DNA from 3 places in the Subdoligranulum sp. DSM 23681 genome. Region 1 is predicted to be linked to each of the others. Evidence: predicted binding sites of a transcription regulator. Region 1 holds the regulator's gene; each other region holds the start of a gene.
The links. Region 1 encodes HrcA, which represses chaperone genes, less so after heat shock. Its sites were predicted from a motif close to TGTTAGCACTCNNNNNNNNNGAGTGCTAACA; they were not measured.

Region 1 (6,432 bases):
GTTGACTTCCACGCTGGGCTGGTTGTCGGCGGCAGTGGAGAAGATCTGGCTCTTCTTGGTGGGGATGGTGGTGTTGCGGTCGATGATCTTGGTGCAGACGCCGCCCAGGGTCTCAATGCCCAGGCTCAGCGGGGTGACATCCAGCAGCAGCAGGCCCTTCACATCGCCCTGCAGAACACCGCCCTGGATGGCAGCGCCCACAGCGACACATTCATCGGGGTTGATGCCCTTGAAGGGTTCGCAGCCCAGTTCCTTCTTCACGGCGTCATAGACAGCCGGGATACGGGTGGAACCGCCAACCATCAGGACCTTCTTCAGGTCGCTGGCCTTCAGGCCGGCATCGGCCAGAGCCTTGCGGACGGGGGTCATGGTGCGGTCGACCAGATCGGAGGTCAGCTCGTTGAACTTGGCCCGGGTCAGGGTCATATCCAGGTGCTTGGGGCCGTTGGCATCCGCGGTGATGAAGGGCAGGTTGATGTTGGTGGAAGTGGCGCTGGACAGCTCGATCTTGGCCTTTTCGGCAGCTTCCTTCAGGCGCTGGGCAGCCATCTTGTCCTGACGCAGGTCGATGTTGTTCTCGCGCTTGAAGTCCTCGGCCATCCAGTCGATGATGCGCTGGTCGAAGTCATCGCCGCCCAGGTGGGTATCACCGTTGGTGGCCAGAACTTCGGTCACGCCGTCGCCCATCTCGATGATGGAGACATCGAAGGTACCGCCGCCCAGGTCGTAGACCATGATCTTCTGGTCGGCTTCCTTATCGATGCCGTAAGCCAGAGAAGCGGCGGTGGGCTCGTTGATGATACGGCGCACGTTCAGGCCGGCGATGGTGCCGGCGTTCTTGGTGGCCTGACGCTGGCTGTCGTTGAAGTAGGCAGGCACGGTGATGACGGCCTCCGTGACGGGCTCGCCCAGGTAAGCTTCGGCGTCAGCCTTCAGCTTGCTCAGGATCATAGCGCTGATCTCTTCGGGGGTGTAGTCCTTGCCGCCGGCATGGACCTTTTCGGCAGTGCCCATCTTACGCTTGATGGAAGAAATGGTGTTTTCGGGGTTGGTGATGGCCTGACGCTTGGCGACCTGGCCGACCAGACGCTCGCCGGTCTTGGTGAAGCCGACGACGGAAGGCGTGGTGCGGGCGCCCTCAGAGTTAGCGATGACGACGGGCTCGCCGCCTTCCATAACGGCGACGCAGCTGTTGGTAGTACCAAGGTCAATACCGATGATCTTACTCATAATGAAAAACTCCCTTCGTTTTCCTTTCCCTGTCCCTCTTTCGGGGCGGTTGGGTTGTTGTTGTTTTTATGGTTCGATGATGAAATTGGAAATGTCTTTGTATCTGAAACGGGCATGGGGCCCGGTTCATGCTTTATTCGGCCACGACCACGGTGGCGTGGCGGATGATCTTGTCGCCGATCTTGTAGCCCTTCTGGAAGACCCGGACGACGGTGCCGCTCTCCTGCCCTTCTTCCGGCGGGACCTGCTGCACGGCGTTCATGAACTGGGGGTCAAAAGGCTTGCCCAGGGCTTCGATCTCCACGATGTGCAGAGTATCCAGGGCCTTGGCGGCCTTGTCCAGGGTCATCACGACGCCCTTCTTGTAGTTCTCGTCGGCGCAGTCGGCGTTGGCGGCCATATCCAGGGTGTCCAGAATCGTGAGGATCTGGGTCACGGCGTGGCTGACACCGTCATTGAACTTCATATCCGCTTCCCGGGCGGTACGCTTGCGGTAGTTGTCGTACTCGGCGGCGGTGCGCAGCAGCTGATCTTTCAGCTCCTTGTTCTTGGCTTCCGCTGCTTCCAGCTTGGCCTGGGCCGCTTCCAGTTCCCGGTTCTTCTTGCCGAACCAGTCCTTCTTTTCCTTTTCGGCCTTGGGTTCGGCTTTGGTCTCGGTCTTGTCTGCCTGAGGCGCAGCGGTCTCGGCAGCCTGCTCAGCCTTGGGTGCGGTGTCGGCCGGCGCGCTCTGCGCTTCTGCCGTGGGTTCTGCCGCTCCGTTGGGCTTCTTGGTTTCGTTTGTAGAGCTCATGTCTGCTCCTCCTGCTTTTTTCCGGACATCTGCTGCCCGAGTTTGGTTGCAAAATATTCAAGGATGGGAATCAACTGTTGGAAGTGCATCCGGTTGGAGCCGATCAGCGCCACCGTGCCGGTGAGGCCGCCGCCCGCCAGATACCGTTTGCTGACGACGCAGACACCCGGCATTTCCGGCCGGACATCCTCGCCCAGGGTGGCGGTAAGTTTGTTGCCGTGGGGCTCGATGAGGGTGCGGGCCGCTTCGCTGTCGGAGAAGATCTCCAGCAGCAGGCCCAGGTTCTTGCGCACATCGGTCATCTGGGCCAGATGCTGCGCGCCTTCAAAGTAGACCCGCGGGGTGGTGCGCACCAGCGCTTCGGCGGCGCGGACCACCGGAGCCAGACGCTCGCCGGCCGCCAGCAGCAGCTCGGCGCTCAAGGTCTCGGTCACATCCTCCGGCACCACAAAGGTCAGGTTGCAGTTGAGCAGGGTAGCCAGGGTCTGGGCATCGGCGCGGGTGAATCCATCCGCCACGCGGGCCACGCGGGTCCGCACCCCGCCGGCGCTGGTCACGGCCAGCACGGCTGCGGTGTAGCGCCCTACCTGCACCACCTCGAAATGGGCGATGCAAAGATCGTCCGACTGGGGTGTGCTGACCGCCGCTGCCAGCCCGGTGATCTCGGCCAGAGCGCGGGCTGCGCTCTGGGCCAGCTTTTCCGGCTCGGCATCCATGGCGGCAAAGAGTTCATCAATGTGTTCCCGGTCTTCCTTCGGGAGCTCGGTGATGCCCGGTGCTCCCAACAGATGATCCAGATAATAGCGGTAACCCTGTGCGCTGGGCACCCGGCCCGCACTAGTGTGGGGCTGTTCCAGCAGCCCCAGCTTGGTCAGGGCAGCCATCTCGTTGCGCAATGTGGCGCTGGAGAGGGCCATGTCGAAATAATTGGCCAGCAGGCCGGAACCGACCGGTTCCCCGTCGGCCCCGTACAGGGCGACGACGGCTTCCAGAATGCGCTGCTTGCGCCGGTCCATTGCCATGCCGCCCACTTCCTTTCGCTTCTCGTTTAGCACTCTCTGTTCCCGAGTGCTAAGTCTATTATATCCCTCCTTCCCCGGCTGTCAAGAGTTTTTGCAGAAAAGTTTGAAAGTTTAACAGTTTTGACACAAAGAAGCCCGCAGACCGCCTGCCCGGGCTGGGGCAGACGGTCCGCGGGTCCTTTCATCATTCTTCCATCCACTTTGCCAGGAAGGCGGCCGCAATGGCAAGGCTTGCGACGGTGTGCTCATCCGGCGGCGGGTCTTTGGCAGTTCCCAGTGTCAGCACCCCGCCCTCCACATCTCCGTGGGCTACGATGGGCGACGCACACAGGATCTGGCGGTCACTGCGTTCCAGTGCGCGCAGGCGGCGTTCCGGGTCAGCTGGCGCGGTATAGGTCGTCCGCATGGCCAGCAGCTTCTGCATGGCGTCGGACACCGGACGGCCTTTCAGGTCTGCCTTGTTGGGGCCGGTGGCCGCCACGATGGTGTCCCGGTCGCAGACCAGTACCGGACAGTGCAGGTTTTTGGCCAGCACATCGGCATACACGCCCGAAAGCTGTCCCAGTTCCACCAGGGGGGAATACTTTTTGAACACCACTTCCCCGCCGGCGTCGGTAAAAATTTCCAGTGCGTCGCCCTGGCGGATGCGCTGGGTACGGCGGATCTCCTTGGGAATGACCACCCGGCCCAGCTCATCAATGCGGCGCACGATCCCTGTTGCTTTCATACACATACTCCTTGAACGTCTGCTTTTGGTATTTGCTTCCTTGGCTGTTGGTATTGTCTGCATCTGTATCCAAATTATGCAAAGGCAGGATTTGACCCGCAGCCGGACAGCGTGGTAAGATGAAGGAAATTCATCCGCAGGAGGCATACCATGGAATTGTTGCAGACCACCCTGTGCTATCTGGAACGGGATGGGCAGTACCTGATGCTGCATCGGGTAAAGAAAAAGCAGGACGTAAACAAAGACAAATGGATCGGCGTCGGGGGCAAGTTCGAGCCCGGAGAAGACGCGGTGGCCTGCGCTTTGCGGGAGGTGCAGGAGGAGACCGGTCTGACCATGCACACACCCCTGTACCGGGGCATCGTGGACTTTTTCTGTCCACCATGGCCGGCCGAGCGGATGCACCTGTTTACCTGCACCGATTTTTCCGGAGAGATGCGCGTATGCGACGAGGGCGACCTGGAATGGGTGGACAAGGAAAAGGTGTCCGCCCTGCCCATCTGGGAAGGCGACAAGATTTTTTTTGCCCTGCTGGCCGGGAACGAGCCGTTCTTTCATCTGGAACTGCAGTATGAAAAAGACGTTCTGGTGCGCGCCTGCCTGAACGGTCAGGAACTGCCCCGCTGACCACATCCCGTCCACTTCCTATATTAAAGAAGAAAGCAGCCCCATGCGGAAGAAGGCTTCCGTACGGGGCTGCTGTTTTTATGGAGTCAAATCAGTCTGAGGTGGCCGTGGATGTGGCCGGTTCGTCGGTGGTCGAGTCGGAGGTGTCTCCGGTATCCCCTTCACCGCTGCCGTCCGTGTTTTCCTCCCCCGTGCCGTCTTCAGCAGGGGTGGTCTCGTCGGTGGTGCCGTCCTCGGTGGGCGTATCGCCCTCCGAGGTCTCCTCCTCCGGTGTCAGTTCAGAGGAAGAAGCATCCCCGGCACCGGCGGCGTCGGTCATGGTGGAATCCAGCTGATTCTGCACCAAAGCCTGGGGATCATCAACAGAACTGGTGGGCGCCGGTGTGGCCGAAGCCTGGGTCTCCACCTGCATCTCGCTTTCCTGCAGGGCGGTCAGATACCACTGGCGGTTCTCGCCCCGGCTGAACACGAAGTCCATATACTTGGTGGGCTCGGTGGGGGCGGTCAGGGACAGTTCCCCGCTGGCACTGTTGCTGATGGTGGGAATATACCCCACGGTGACATAGGTCTTGCCGGACTGGGTCCAGATTTTCTCCACTTCCGGCGTATAAAGCCCCACCGCACCGGTGACGGGGACCAGATACCCCTGACGGTCGGAGTCATAATTGTAAATGAACTCTTCGGTCTCGAAGCTGCCTTCTTCCAGGGGATAATCAGGTCCCAGAAGGTTGGTCAGGTAGGTGTCGATCTCCAGCTGCGGCAGAATCAGGGAGCCGGTCTCTGTGTCACGTTCATAGTCATCCAGCGTGCCGTCTTTCTGCGCCTGATACACGGTCCCCCAGATGGCTGCCTGCCGGAAGACGGTGGAATCCACCTGAGAGACATCATCAAAGGGCAGCACATCGAACATGACCAGACCGTACACCCGGTCGGCAAAACGTTCGCGGCGGTCGGAGTCATCCAGAGCGGCGCGCAGAGCGCCCACACACCAGTTCAGCACGGTGAACAAACCGATCACAACCAGGACCAAGGCCACGGCGCCCAGAATCTGTCGGGCCAGACGGCGGCTGTTGCGCAGTTGTTCCTCACGAGAATTTGCCATGAAAGGGTCTCCTTATAGATTGATAAGCCAAAGGGTAAAGCCGGACGGCAGGCCGCCGGCAGCATGTCATACCATGCAGTATACCACAAACGCCGCCGCTTTGCAAAGAGCCGCGGCGGCGTTTTTCTCTCATTTGAAAATTTTACTTGTTCTTGTACATCTGCTCATAGTACTTCTGGTAATCACCGCTGGTGACATGTTCCATCCACTCGGGGTTGGCCAGATACCAGTCAATGGTCAGCACAATGCCCTTCTCGAAGGGAGTCTCGGGATACCAGCCCAGATCATTCTTGATCTTGGTGGGGTCAATGCCGTAACGGCGGTCATGACCCAGGCGGTCGGCCACATGGGTGATCAGATCCTCACTGATGCCCTCATCCTTCAGGCGGTCATGCAGCTGGGCAATGACGGTCTTGACGATGAAGATGTTGGGGCGCTCGTTGTGGCCGCCCACATTGTACACCTCGCCCACCTTGCCGTCGGACGCCACCATGTCGATGGCCTTGCAGTGGTCCATGACATACAGCCAGTCACGAACCTGCATGCCGTCGCCGTAGACGGGCAGGGTCTTGTGATGCTTGGCGTTGTTGATCAGCAGGGGGATCAGCTTTTCGGGGAACTGATAGGGGCCGTAGTTGTTGGAGCAGCGGGTGATGTTCACCGGCATGCCGTAGGTGTCGTGGAAGGCCATGACAAACATGTCGGCGCTGGCCTTGGAGCTGGAATAGGGGCTGTGGGGGCACAGCGGGGTGGTCTCGGTGAAATAGCCTTCAGGGCCCAACGCGCCGTAGACTTCGTCGGTGGAGACCTGCAGGTACTTCTTGCCTTCCTTCCAGGTGCGGGCGTCGGCGTCATACCAGGCGTTCTTGCAGCACTGCAGCAGATTCACGGTGCCCAGGACGTTGCTCTCCACAAAGATCTCGGGGTTCTTGAT
Region 2 (6,432 bases), 850 kb from region 1:
ATTGTGGCTTTGGTGGTGGCCGGGTGCATGGTGTTCAGCTGGCGGGGGGCCAAAGCCCTGACCGGTGTGGCCAGGGGACTGGACACCCTGGCTGCCGGCGGTGCGGTACAGCTGCCCACCGTCGGCTTCACCGCGGAGGTGGCCCGCAAACTCAACCAGACCAGTGCACGACTGCAGCGCCAGAATGAGATCATTGCCAAGCGGGATGCCGCCCGCACCGACTGGATCGCCGGGGTCAGTCATGATATCCGCACGCCGCTGGCCCTGATTTTCGGCTATGCCGAACAGCTGGAACAGGATCCCACCCTGCCTTCGGACCAGCGGAACAAGGCGGCGGCCATCCGGGTCCAGGGGCAGACCATCCGGCACCTGATCGAGGACCTGAACCTGACCAGCAAACTGCAATACAACGCCCAGCCGCTTCGCCGTGCACCGATACATGCAGGGGAGCTGCTGCGCCGGATCGTTACCGATTTCTGCAATTCCGGCGTGGGGGAGACCTGTACCCTGGACTTTGACCTGGACCCGCTGGCAGAGAGGCTGGTGCTGGATGCGGATGCGTCTTTGCTGGGGCGGGCCTTCACCAATCTGCTGGGCAACAGTGCCAGACACAACCCGGGGTGCGCCATCACCGTTCATGCCCGAAGGGAGGAAACCACCCTTGCCGTGGCTGTTGCCGATACCGGCAGCGGGTACCCGCCGGCGGTGTTGGCGGTTCTGGAGGGCAATTGCCTTTCCGGCACGCAGCCCCATGTGCTGGGACTGCACATTGTGGAACAGATCGTGAAAGCCCATGGGGGGCAGGTGCAATTCGGCCAGAATACGCCCCACGGTGCCCGTACCGTTGTAAGGCTGCCTTTGGCAGAAGAACCGAATTCAGAAAAGCAATAAAAAACCGGGGCGCCCTGCCCCTGCTCCGCTTGGTGCGGAACAGGACGGCAGGGCGCCCCGGCTTGTTTTTTGGCAGGGGTGATCCCCTTGGTTACTTCATCAGGTCGCAGACCAGCTGGGCATACGCCACAGGATCTTCGATGGGCAGACCCTCAATGAGCAGGGCCTGGTCATACAGCAGTTCGCTGTATTTGTTGATCTTGTCAGTGTCGCCGGCAGCCTGGGCGGCCTGCAGGGCGGCAAAGACAGGATGGGTGGTGTTCAGTTCCAGTACCTTGGTGCTCTCCATGCCCTCGGTGTTACCGGGCATCTTGCGCAGGACCTTCTCCATCTCCATAGACAGTCCGCCTTCGCTGGACAGGCACACCGGATGATCTTTCAGAGTCGGGTTGGCCTTGACTTCCTTGATCTTGCCGTTCAGGGCGTTCTTGATGGCCTCAAACAGATCCTTGTTCTCATTGGCGGCGTCTTCGGCGGCCTTCTTTTCCTCATCGGTGGCCAGCCCCAGATCACCGGCATTGATGTTCTTGAATTCCTTCTCCTTGTAGTTGTGCATGATCTGCAGGCAGAACTCATCCACATCCTCGGTGCACAGCAGCAGGTCGTAGCCCTTGCTCAGAACCAGCTGGGCGTTGGGCAGCTTGCTCAGGCGGGCCGCATCGTCGCCGGCGGCGTAGTAGATGCACTTCTGGTCTTCGGGCATCTTTTCGATGTACTCATCCAGAGTCACATACTTCTGTTCCTTGGCGGAGAAGAACATCAGCAGGTCGGCCAGCAGATCCTTGTGCATGCCGTAGTCGCCGTAGATGCCGAACTTGATCTGGCGGCCGAAGGCCTTCCAGAAGGTCTCATACTTTTCGCGGTCGTTGACCAGCATGGCGTGCAGTTCGTTCTTGATCTTCTTTTCCAGACTGTTGCGGATCAGGCGCAGCTGGCTGTCTTTCTGCAGGGTCTCACGGCTGATGTTCAGGCTCAGGTCCTCGCTGTCCACAATGCCCTTGATGAAGCTGAAGTAGTCGGGCAGCAGGTCTGCGCACTTGTCCATGATCAGCACGCCGGAAGCGTACAGGGCCAGTCCCTTCTCGTATTCCTTGGTGTAGTAATCGTAGGGGGTACGTCCGGGCACAAAGAGCAGAGCGGTGTAGGTGGCGGTGCCCTCGGTGCGGGAGGTGATCACCCGCAGCGGGTCGGTGTAATCGTTGAAACGGTTTTTGTAGAACTCGTTGTAGTCCTCATCCTTCAGCTCTTTCTTGTCCCGCTTCCAGATGGGAACCATGCTGTTCAGGGTTTCCAGTTCGGTGTAGGTCTCCCACTCGGGCTTGTAGTCATCCCCGGCGTCCTCCGGCTTCGGCTTCTGACGGCTCTTTTCCCGGTACATGGTGATGGGATAATGCACATAATCGCTGTACTTCTTCACCAGATCGGCCAGAGTGTACTCTTCCAGATAGTGGCTGTAGTCCTCGTTTTCGGCGTCCTCTTTCAGCACCATGATCACATCGGTGCCCACGTCTTCCTTTTCGGCGGGGGTCAGGGTGTAGCCTTCCACACCCTTGGACTCCCACTTCCAGGCCTCATCGGAACCCAGAGCACGGGAGATGACCGTCACCTTGGACGCTACCATGAAGGCGGAGTAGAAGCCCACGCCAAACTGGCCGATGATGTCGATGTTCTCGTTCTGGTTTTCCTGCTTGAAGTCCAGGCTGCCGGACTTGGCGATGGTGCCCAGATTCTTTTCCAGCTCTTCCTTGGTCATGCCGATGCCGTTATCGCTCACGGTCAGGGTGCGGGTGTCCTTGTCGGCGGCAATGTGGATTTTCAGGTCTGCCTTGCTCACACCGATGCTGGTGTCGGTCAGGGACTTGAAATACAGTTTGTCGCAGGCATCCGACGCGTTGGAGATCAATTCACGCAGAAAGATCTCCTTGTTGGTGTAGATGGAATTGATCATCAGGTCCAGCAGCTTTTTGCTTTCGGCCTTGAATTGATGCATACCCATAAAATGATCGACCTCTTTGTATCTGAATTTCTTTGTTTTACCACGATTTAGCACTCTTGCAAGTCAAGTGCTAATGATAGTGTAGCACTCTGCTGCGCAAAGTGCAAGCGAAAACAGGCCTTTTTACAAAAAATTCAAAAACGTGTAAATCCCTCTTTTCAAACGCAAAGGTTTGCGCTATTCTATTGGTTGAAGCAAACCAAGAACAAAAACAATAATAATATACAAGGAAGTGTACCAATGTCCATTCATGGTGATGAGGCCTACAACAATTTTATGAAAGGCTATAACTGTGCCCAGTCCGTGGCGCTGGCCTATGCGGAAGAAATGCACCTGACCCCGGAGCAGGCCCTGACCATGTCGGCAGGCTTCGGCGGCGGCGTGGGACGCCTGCGGGAGGTCTGCGGCGCCTTTTCCGGCATCGTGCTGGTGCTGGGGGCGCTGTACGGCAGCCCGGACCCGTCCCAGAAAACCGCCCTGTATACGGAAGTGCAGGCACTGGCAGAACGTTACCGCACCGAAAACGGCGGCGGCAGCATCGTCTGCCGGGAACTGCTGGGCCTGAAAAAGGCGGAGGGGAGCCCGGTAGCCAGCCCCCGCACGCCGGAATACTATAAAAAACGTCCTTGCCCGGAGCTGGTCCGGCTGGCGGCCAATATTCTGGATGACTATATTGCCGCGCATCCGCTGCCCGAGCACAAATAAAAAGGGGAGAGAATCATGCATCTGTATGAGTACACCATGCCCAGCGGTGCCCGCATAGTGGGGTACCTGCGCGACCCCGACGACCATATGCCGGATTATAAGGTGCGCCCCGGGGTACTGATCATTCCCGGCGGCGGATACGACCATTGCGGCCACCGGGAAGGGGACCCTGTGGCCATGAACTTCCTCAACGCGGGGTATCAGGTGTTTATTCTGACCTACACCACCGCCAACACCACGCCGGCCCCTCTGGGGTTTGCACCGCTGCGGGATGCGGCCGGTGCCATCCTGCATCTGCGCCGGAATGCCGCCGCGCTCAATCTGGACCCCCACCGTCTGGCTGTATGCGGGTTCTCGGCGGGCGGGCATCTGGCCGCCTCTGTGGCGCTGCTGGCCCATCGTCCCGAAGTCTGTGCAGACCTGGGAGCGGAGGCTTCGCGGCTGCGCCCTGATGCGGTGATTCTGGGGTATCCGGTCATCACTTCCGGGGATTTTGCCCACAAAGGTTCTATTGCAAACCTGGCCGGGAATGACCGGTCCCTCTGGGAACTTTTCAGCCTGGAAAAGCAGGTGCAGCCCGGAATGCCGCCCTTTTTCCTCTGGCATACCGTGGAGGACGATGTGGTTCCGGTGCAGAACACCCTTCTGCTGGTCGGGGCTCTGCAGGCGTGCCATGTGCCGTATGAACTGCATCTGTTTCCCCATGGGGCCCACGGCAGCAGTACCTGCCACCGTGAGGTGAACCATCCCGATCCCCATAATGCAACATGGCTGCCGCTGTGCATCGACTGGCTGGCCGATGTTTTTGATTTTCACCTGTAACAAGGAGGCGCTTTTGCCATGAAAATCTTTTTCTATACCTTGCGGGAGTTCGATGAACTGCCGTATTGTGAACCCTTCAAACAGAAGTACGGTATCGACTACGCCTGGACTTCCGAGCCGCCCTGTCCGGAAAACCTGCATCTGGCCGAAGGCTGCGATGCGGTGAGCACCAACCCCTGCGAGATCCGCCCCGAATACCTGCAGACCTTTGCCCAAATGGGAGTGCGCTACCTGCCCTGCCGTAGCATCGGATATGACCACATTCCGCTGGATACCGCGAAAGAGCTGGGCCTGCGGGTCTCCCACAGCCATTATCCGCCGGAAGGCGTGGCCAACTATACCATCATGCTCATGCTGATGGCCACCCGCAAGATGAACCAGATCATGCTGCGTGCGGTGGCGCAGGATTATTCTCTGGCCGGCAAGATGGGCCGGGATCTGTCCAGCTGCACCGTCGGCGTGATCGGTACGGGCAAGATCGGCCGCACGGTCATCCGGCACCTGGCCGGGTTCGGCTGCCGCATCCTGGCCTATGATCTGTATCCCAATGAGGAAGTCTGCAATACGGCCGAGTACGTGGATCTGGACACTCTGTATGCCGAGAGTGATGTCATCACCCTGCACCTGAATGCCACGCCGGAGAACCATTACCTGATCAACGAGGCAGCCATTGAAAAAATGAAGCCGGGTGTGATCCTCATTAACACCGCCCGGGGGACCCTGATCGAACCCAAGGCGCTGGTCAATGGTCTGGAAAGCGGCAAGATCGGCGGCGCCGGTCTGGACGTGGTGGAGGATGAAAACGGCATCTGCTACTACAACCGCGCCGGAGAGGCACTGGCAAACCGGGAACTGGCCTTGCTGCGCAGCTTCCCCAACGTGATCGTCAGTCCCCATACCGCTTTCTATACCGACGTGAACGTGGCCAGCATGGTGCAGAGCGCCTTTGAGGCGGTGAGCAACATGGCTGCCGGACGTCCCGAACCCAACGAGGTGAAGCTGTGAGTCTGGAACCCGGCCGCACCGGGGAACCGGAACTGGAGGCTGCCCTGGACCATTGCCCGCGGCTGAAGCCGTCGGATGCGTTTTCTTTCGCCTGCGCGGGCTGCGGGGACTGCTGCCGCAGCCGTCGGGATCTGGTGCTGTCCGGTCTGGACCTGTATCGTCTGGCCCGGTGGATGCGCCTTCCGCCCCGCACGGTGGCGGAAGCCTTCTGCCGCCGGCAGATCGGTTCCGCTACCTGCCTGCCGGTGCTGGTATTGCGTCCCTCGGCCCGTACCGGAGACTGCCCCTTTCTGGAAGGAGACGGCTGTGCCATTCATCCGGCCCGTCCGCTGGCCTGCGCCCTGTATCCGTTGGGCCAGTCCATCGACCCGGACACTGCCCGGATAGAATACTTTCCCCAGCTGCCGCTGTGCGGAACAGACGCTCCCGACAGGACGCTGGCAGACTATCTGGAACATGCCGGCGTGACCGAACGTGCCGGCACGGACGCTTCCTGGGCGGTGGAGTGCACCCGCCTGACCGACATGCTCAAGGCGGCAGGGGGCAGGGAACATCCCCGTTTTGCTCCGGCGGTACGGCGCATCGAACGGGCTTTATACTACGACTACTCTACCCGGGATGAATTCTACCCCCAGTTCCGGGAAAACCTGGATATCCTGTATCCGGTTGTGCACAAATTGCTGGGCATCGACCCCTGAAACAAAGTAAAACAGCCCTTCTTCCCGGCGGATCGCCGCACAGGGAAGAGGGGCTGTTTGATTTTATATGGAAAATGGTCAGCAGCAGAAGAAGCCGCGTCCGCCGCAGCAGCAAATGCTGCACAGGTTGCACATCATCAGATACAGCCATGCCTGCAGGCAGAAGTTGCCCTGCTGCATGCGGGAACCGGGCTGGGTGTAGGCCTCCTGGTAGGAAGCATAGGTGCGGCCGGGGTTCTGCAGCCGGTCCAGCAGCCGCTGATAATCAAAGTTGTTGGGCTCCATATTTACGGCAGTGCGGGCTTCGTTCTGGGC
Region 3 (6,432 bases), 1.5 Mb from region 1:
AGCTGCACATGGCTGACCCCCAGCCGCTGCAGATAGTTCAGGCAGGTGGGGTGTTCCCCCTCACAGTCCAGGGTGGAGTCCTCCTGGGTGAAGGCCAGGAACTTGCCCCGCCATTCGGGACGGATGCCGCTGTGCTCATCGGCGGAAAAATCCGCCACATGCACCTCCCACACGCTGCGGGCGGCGGGGTCGTCGGCCCGGGCGGGACGGCGGTCGGCGGGCCAGTTTTCCGGCTGGGCCGCCGTGTCGTCCAGCACCATCCCCCGCTGCCCGTTGCAGCCGCAGGCCCGGGCATAGGGGTCCACCGCCGTGGCGGTGTGGCCGTCGGCAAAGGTGAGCTCATACACATAGTACTGTCCGGCCAGGTCCCCGCCCACGGTGGCCCGCCAGGTGCCCTGTTCCGCCGGACGCAGGGGCACCGAGTCCAGTTCCCGGGCGCCGGGTTCGGCGTCGGTGCCGGTGGTGTACCGGCGCAGGGTGACCCCTGCTGCGGTGGGCGCCCACAGGGTGAAGGTCGTGGACCGCCTTGTGTACACCGCGCCCAGGTCGTTGCCGGTGTAGACCGGCAGGTCCTTCAGGTTCTGGTTCATAGGTGGTTTTCCTCCTCCGCACACGATTGACCGCCGGGGGCGGTCACCCTTATAGTATTAGAGTAACAGGAGTTTGCTCTGATTGCAAGAGAAACAAACAGGAAGCCGTCTCACATACAACCGCAAAAAAGCGGACCGCTCCCGGAGGGGAACGGTCCGTGCCGATGATGCGAAAGGAATCAGCCGCGCTGGTCCAGGGGCTTGTAGTCCCGGGGTTCCATGATGCTCTGGTAGGCGGGACGGATGATCTTGTCCACGTTGACCAGCTCTTCCATGCGGTGGGCGCTCCAGCCCACGATGCGGGCCACGGCGAAGATGGGGGTGTACAGCTCCACCGGAATGTCCAGCATGTTGTACACGAAGCCGCTGTAAAAGTCCACGTTGGTGGAAACGCCCTTGTAGATGTGCCGCTTTTCGGCAATGACCTGGGGTGCCAGACGCTCAATGGCGTTGTAGAAGTTGAAGTCCTCCTTGCGGCCCTTGGCTTCGGCCAGCTGCTGCACAAAGCCCTTGAAGACCACCGCACGGGGGTCGGACAGGGAGTACACCGCGTGGCCCATGCCGTAGATCAGGCCCTTGCGGTCGAAGGCTTCCTTGTCCACGATCTTGCCCAGATAGGCCTTGAGTTCCTCGTCGTCGGTGACATCGTGCACGTTCTTGCGGATGTCCTGGCACATTTCCATGACCTTGATGTTGGCGCCGCCGTGCTTGGGGCCCTTCAGGCTGGACAGGGCCGCCGCCATGACCGAGTAGGTATCCGACCCGGAGGAGGTGACCACGCGGGTGGTGAAGGTGGAGTTGTTGCCGCCGCCGTGCTCCATGTGCAAAAGCAAGGCAATGTCCAGAACGTGAGCTTCCAGCGGGGTGTAGCTCTGGTCGGGGCGGAGCATCTGGAGCAGGTTTTCGGCAGCGGAGAGTTCCGGCCGGGGGCGATGGATATACATGCTGCCCATGTTCACATAGTAGTTATAGGCATGGTAGCCGTACACCGCCAGCATGGGAAAGACGCTGATGAGCTTCAGGCACTGTTCCAGCTGGGTCTGCAGGCTGTTGTCCCCCACCGAATCGTCGTAGGAGGCCAGGGTCAGCACGCTGCGGGTCAGGCTGTTCATCAGGTCCTTGGTGGGGGCCTTCATAATGACGTCCCGGATGAAGTTGGTGGGCAGGTCCCGGCACTTGACCAGGGTCTCGTTGAAGGTCTTCAGCTGCTCGGCATTGGGCAGGTCCCCCAGCAGCAGCAGGTAGGCAGCTTCCTCAAAGCCGTAGCGCTTGCCCCGCAGCCCCTTGATCAGGTCGTAGACGTTGTAGCCGCGGTACCACAGCTTGCCTTCACAGGGGACCTTTTTGCCGTCGCGCTCCTCAAAGGCGTCGATGCGCGAAATGTTGGTGATGCCGGCCAGAACGCCCTTGCCGTCCTTGTCGCGCAGACCGCGCTTGACGCCGAACTGATCAAACAGCGCCGGATCGATTTTGTCGTTGTTCAGGCACAGGTCGGTAAAGACCTGCGCTTCCTTTTCGATGGCTGCGTATTCGCCCATATCAAAAGACCTCCCTTTTTTCTCTTTCTGTCCGTGCCGAAAGCCCTTCGCCTACCTTTTTAAAATATATACTATAATATATACTATCGGATGTGTGCCTGGTCCGGCACAGACCACACCATCATTCAAAATAAGGATATACGCTTTTATTATACGCTTTGTTGTACAAGGTGTCAAATGAACACGCCGTAAATTTTGTGTGAACAGCGACAAAAATTCCCCGCCGGACAGCAAGGAACCCCTATTGACATGGCCGGAAAGCTGTGCTATGGTAAGGCTGTTGCTCGGAGGGCAAGTCATTCGGAACAAATTTGTTTGGAGAAATGACGCGCCGGATAAGACACAGGCTGAGATGCCTGCCTTATCCGGCGCTTTTTTCAACCCTGCGGGCCGTATCCGAAGTTGCAGGAGGACGTATGGATCAGAAGACTTTGTTTTTGGAAACACCGCCCCAGCGCCTGTTTTTCCGGGCTGCCCTGCCCGGATCGGTGGGGATGCTGGCTTCTTCCCTGTACCAGCTCATGGACGGCATCTTTGTGGGACGCATTCTGGGGGACAGTGCCTTTGCGGCCCTGAACCTGGCCATGCCCCTGGTCATCATCAACTTTGCCCTGGCCGACCTCATCGGGGTGGGGTCGGCGGTGCCCATCTCGGTGCGGCTGGGAGAAAAGCTCCCCCGGGAAGCGGACAACCTCTTTACCTGTGCCTGTCTGCTGGTGGTGGGGCTGGGCGCCCTTACCGGCGGGGTGCTGTACCTGCTGGCCCCCACCCTGCTGGGCTGGATGGGCGCCGAGGGAGAACTGCTGACCCTGGCGGTGCAGTACATGCGGGTGTACGCCCTGTTTTCCCCGCTGGTGAGCATCGTCTTTGCGGCGGACAACTACCTGCGCATCTGCGGGCGGATCAAGACCAGCATGTGGCTGAACGTGCTCATGTCGGTCCTGTGCGCCGGACTGGAATTTTTCCTGCTGTATGTGGTGGGCATGGGCATTGCGGGGGCGGCCCTGGGCGCCTGCCTGGGCATGACGGTGTGTGCCGTGCTGGCCATGGGACCCTTTCTGGCCGGACGGATGCCCCTGCGGTTCCGCCGGCCCCGGTTCACCCGGCACATCGTGGGCAGCATCTTCAGCTGCGGCTGCCCCACCTTTCTGAGCAACATTGCCGGACGGGTGACCTCCATCATCATGAACATGGTGCTGCTGCGCCTGGGAGGAGCCAACGCCGTATCGGTCTACGGCATCCTGATGTATGTGGACGGCTTTGTGCTGCCCCTTTTGTACGGCATGTGCGATTCCCTGCAGCCCGCCGTGGGCTACAACTGGGGCGCCGGGCGCCGGGACCGGGTGCTGGCCATTGAAAAGCGCTGCTTTGCCGCCAGCGCAGTGATCTCCCTGGCGGCGGCAGGGCTGCTGCTGGCCTTTCCCGCCCAGACAGCCTCCCTGTTTGTTGGCAGCGAAGGCAGCGGAGTGCTGGCTATGGCCATTCCCGCGGTACAGCTGTTCAGTCTGGGGTATCTGACCCGGTGGTTCAGCTTTGCCGCCCAGAGTTTTCTTTCGGCGGTGGAAAAGCCCCTGCAGGCTTCCATCCTGTCGGTGGCGGTGGCACTGGTCTTTCCCGTGGGGCTCATCGCCGCCCTGTGGCCCTGGGGCCTGAGCGGATTGTGGTGCAACCAGCCCGGAACCGCCCTGCTGGCTGCCCTGCTGGCCGCCGGCCTGCTGCTGGACTTCCGCCGCCGGTACGCGGCGCACCGCTGACTTTTGCGGCAAAAGGCCCGATCCCTTTCCTGTGCGTACAGAAAGAGGAGTCGGGCCTTCCGCATTATATACATTTTGTATACTTGTTAACTTTATGTGAATTTTAGCACTCTAGGCTTGACAGCGCTAAAATTCAGTGGTATAGTATAACCGTACCTTGAGAGAGAAACAAAGAGCTCCCCACCAAGGCAGACGTCCGGCAGCAGACCGCCGTCGGGCGGGCAGCGTTTGACAGCCGGCCAACAGCCGGTTTGAATGGAGGTTATGACTTATGTTGCCCAGCATTTTTGGTGAAGATCTGTTTGATGATATGTTTGATGATATGTACGGTATGCGCCCCTTCTTCGGCAACCACAATCCGCTCTACGGCAAGAACGCCAAGAACCTGATGAAGTCGGATATCCGGGAGACGGAGGACGCCTATGAGCTGGATATCGACCTGCCCGGTTTCAAGAAGGACGAAGTCAGCCTGAAGCTGGAACAGGGCTACCTGACCATCTCCGCCGCCAAGGGCCTGGACAAGGATGACGAGAACAAGAACGGCCGCTACATCCGCCGGGAACGTTACACCGGCGCCTGCAGCCGCAGCTTCTATGTGGGCGACCAGCTGAAGCCGGAGGACATCTCCGCCAAGTTCGAGGATGGCATCCTGAAGATCCATCTGCCCAAGGCCGCGCCCGAACTTCCCGCACAGCCCAACCTGATCGCCATCGAATGATCGGCTGACGGGTTTCGTCCGAAGCAAAAAAACACACAGCCCCGGCCCCGCGCCAACAACGCGGGGCCGGGGCTTTTTTGTCTGTACAGGGGATCTTTACTGGCCGGAGACCTTGTCCTTCAGTTCCCGGGCGGTGCGGGCCAACCGGGCGGTGGCGGCACGCAGCCGGGTCAGGACCTCGTCATAGCTGGGGGCTTTCATATGGGGGAAGGCCCGCAGCAGACGGCCTTCGCCGAAATGCTGCTGTCGGGCCAGACGTTCCACTTCGGCACGCACGGTGCGGGCCCGGGCCGCCATATCCAGCAGCTGCTCCCGCAGGGCGGCGGTGTTTTCCCGCCCTTCCATGGCGGCCAGCATGAGCTGCAGCTTCTGCTCGTCCAGCAGGGTGTCCACCGTCATGGCGCCGGTGCCGATCTTGTCGGTCATGGCATCGCTCAGCCGGCGCATGGCCGCGGAGAAGTCCTTCAGGCGTTCCAGGCGGCGTTCCAGACCGGCGGCCTGGGCGAAGGAGATGCCCACATCCACCGCGAAGACCACCGTCAGCACCCCGTTCGCCACGGCCAGGGCCAGAGGCGGGACAGCCTGCACAGCAGCGGCCACCGGCGGATGCACCAGACGCACCATGATGATGCCGCCCAGTCCCCACAGCAGGGAGAACCGGGGGCAGATGAACCCGCCCAGGTTGCCCCGGAACTTGGTGTAGTCCCACCAGCGGGTGTGAAACAGTTTGTACAACGCCACACCGGCCACCAGTTCCACCAGGGTGGCCAGCACGGCGGCCACCACGAAGACCATGGCTATGTTGCTCTGCCAGGGCCCCAGCACCGCCAGCAGCCCCACCATGCCGAAGCCGTACACCGGACAGGCCGGCCCGTTGAGGAAGCCCCGGTTGACCAGCTGGCGGGTGTTCACCGCCGCAAAGGCCACCTCCACGCACCAGCCCAGGATGGAATACACAAAAAAGAAGCACACATATTGGGAGAGGGTACAGGCGGCGGTCATTCTTCATCCTCCCCGTCCAGACGGCGGGCCAGTTCCTTGGGTTCCACCCAGGTCACCGCGCTGTCCGGACCCTTGCGGGCAATGAGCGCCTTGATGGGAATGCCCTGCTCGCTGAACATGCCCTCGTGCTCGGTGCGCAGGTTCCAGGCGGGCTCGTCGGCGTGCAGGTCGAAGGTCTGCCAGGTGATCTCGAACCCCGCCGCCGGAAAGTAGCTCAGGCTGTCCCGGAACAGGTCGTCGTCATCCGTCTTGAACCAGATCTCCGCCCCCTCGTCCATGAGGGTGCGGTACTGCAGCAGCTGCCGGGGATGGGTCAGCCGGTGCTTGTGGCTGCTGGCATTCTTGCTCCAGGGATTGCAGAAGTTGATATAGATGCGCTCCACCCGGTCCGCAGGAGAAAAGGCGCCCGACATCCGCTCGATGTCCAGGGAGGCGATGAGGACGTTGTCCGGGGGCAGCTGTTTTTCCAGATAGGCCTTTTCCACCTTGCGCTTGGCCAGGATCAGCACCTTGTCGGTGATGTCAATGCCCAGGAAGTTGCGGGTGGGGTCGGAGGGGGCCAGCTGGGCCAGGAACCCGCCTTTACCGCAGCCCAGTTCCAGGCAGAAGGGCTGGTCCGGGCGGGCAAACAGCTCCCGCCAGTGTCCCGCATGGGTCAGGGGCTCGTGAACGTGGAAGCTGCAGGCCAGCAGCTCCGGACGGGCGTAGGGTTTGAAACGCATGCGCATGATGAAGGTACCTCTTTCGTCGTTTTGTCAGTGTTGTTCCAGAAGAAAACGCCGCACGGCGTCAAAATCATCGGTGGCCAGACTGCCCTGGCACAGCTCGCC

Region 2: the regulator HrcA is predicted to act here: its motif matches at 2,933-2,963, upstream of htpG (molecular chaperone HtpG).
Region 3: the regulator HrcA is predicted to act here: its motif matches at 3,984-4,014, upstream of AC127K_RS09590 (Hsp20/alpha crystallin family protein).

What each region holds. Positions count from the first base shown of each region.
Region 1 is NZ_CM168050.1:464,493-470,924, forward strand. Features, by position in the region: gene dnaK (molecular chaperone DnaK) at 1-1,230, opposite strand, end outside; gene AC127K_RS02345 (nucleotide exchange factor GrpE) at 1,364-2,020, opposite strand; gene hrcA (heat-inducible transcriptional repressor HrcA) at 2,017-3,042, opposite strand; gene AC127K_RS02355 (stage V sporulation T C-terminal domain-containing protein) at 3,227-3,769, opposite strand; gene AC127K_RS02360 (NUDIX hydrolase) at 3,920-4,396, shown strand; gene AC127K_RS02365 (Ice-structuring protein) at 4,488-5,498, opposite strand; gene rfbB (dTDP-glucose 4,6-dehydratase) at 5,641-6,432, opposite strand, start outside.
Region 2 is NZ_CM168050.1:2,755,538-2,761,969, forward strand. Features, by position in the region: gene AC127K_RS12715 (sensor histidine kinase) at 1-891, shown strand, start outside; gene htpG (molecular chaperone HtpG) at 983-2,887, opposite strand; gene AC127K_RS12725 (C-GCAxxG-C-C family protein) at 3,128-3,592, shown strand; gene AC127K_RS12730 (alpha/beta hydrolase) at 3,608-4,414, shown strand; gene AC127K_RS12735 (D-isomer specific 2-hydroxyacid dehydrogenase family protein) at 4,433-5,419, shown strand; gene AC127K_RS12740 (YkgJ family cysteine cluster protein) at 5,416-6,117, shown strand; gene AC127K_RS12745 (J domain-containing protein) at 6,196-6,432, opposite strand, start outside.
Region 3 is NZ_CM168050.1:2,075,523-2,081,954, reverse strand. Features, by position in the region: gene pulA (type I pullulanase) at 1-590, opposite strand, end outside; gene AC127K_RS09600 (citrate/2-methylcitrate synthase) at 770-2,128, opposite strand; gene AC127K_RS09595 (MATE family efflux transporter) at 2,545-3,882, shown strand; gene AC127K_RS09590 (Hsp20/alpha crystallin family protein) at 4,154-4,600, shown strand; gene AC127K_RS09585 (putative ABC transporter permease) at 4,697-5,602, opposite strand; gene trmB (tRNA (guanosine(46)-N7)-methyltransferase TrmB) at 5,599-6,330, opposite strand; gene AC127K_RS09575 (alanyl-tRNA editing protein) at 6,358-6,432, opposite strand, start outside.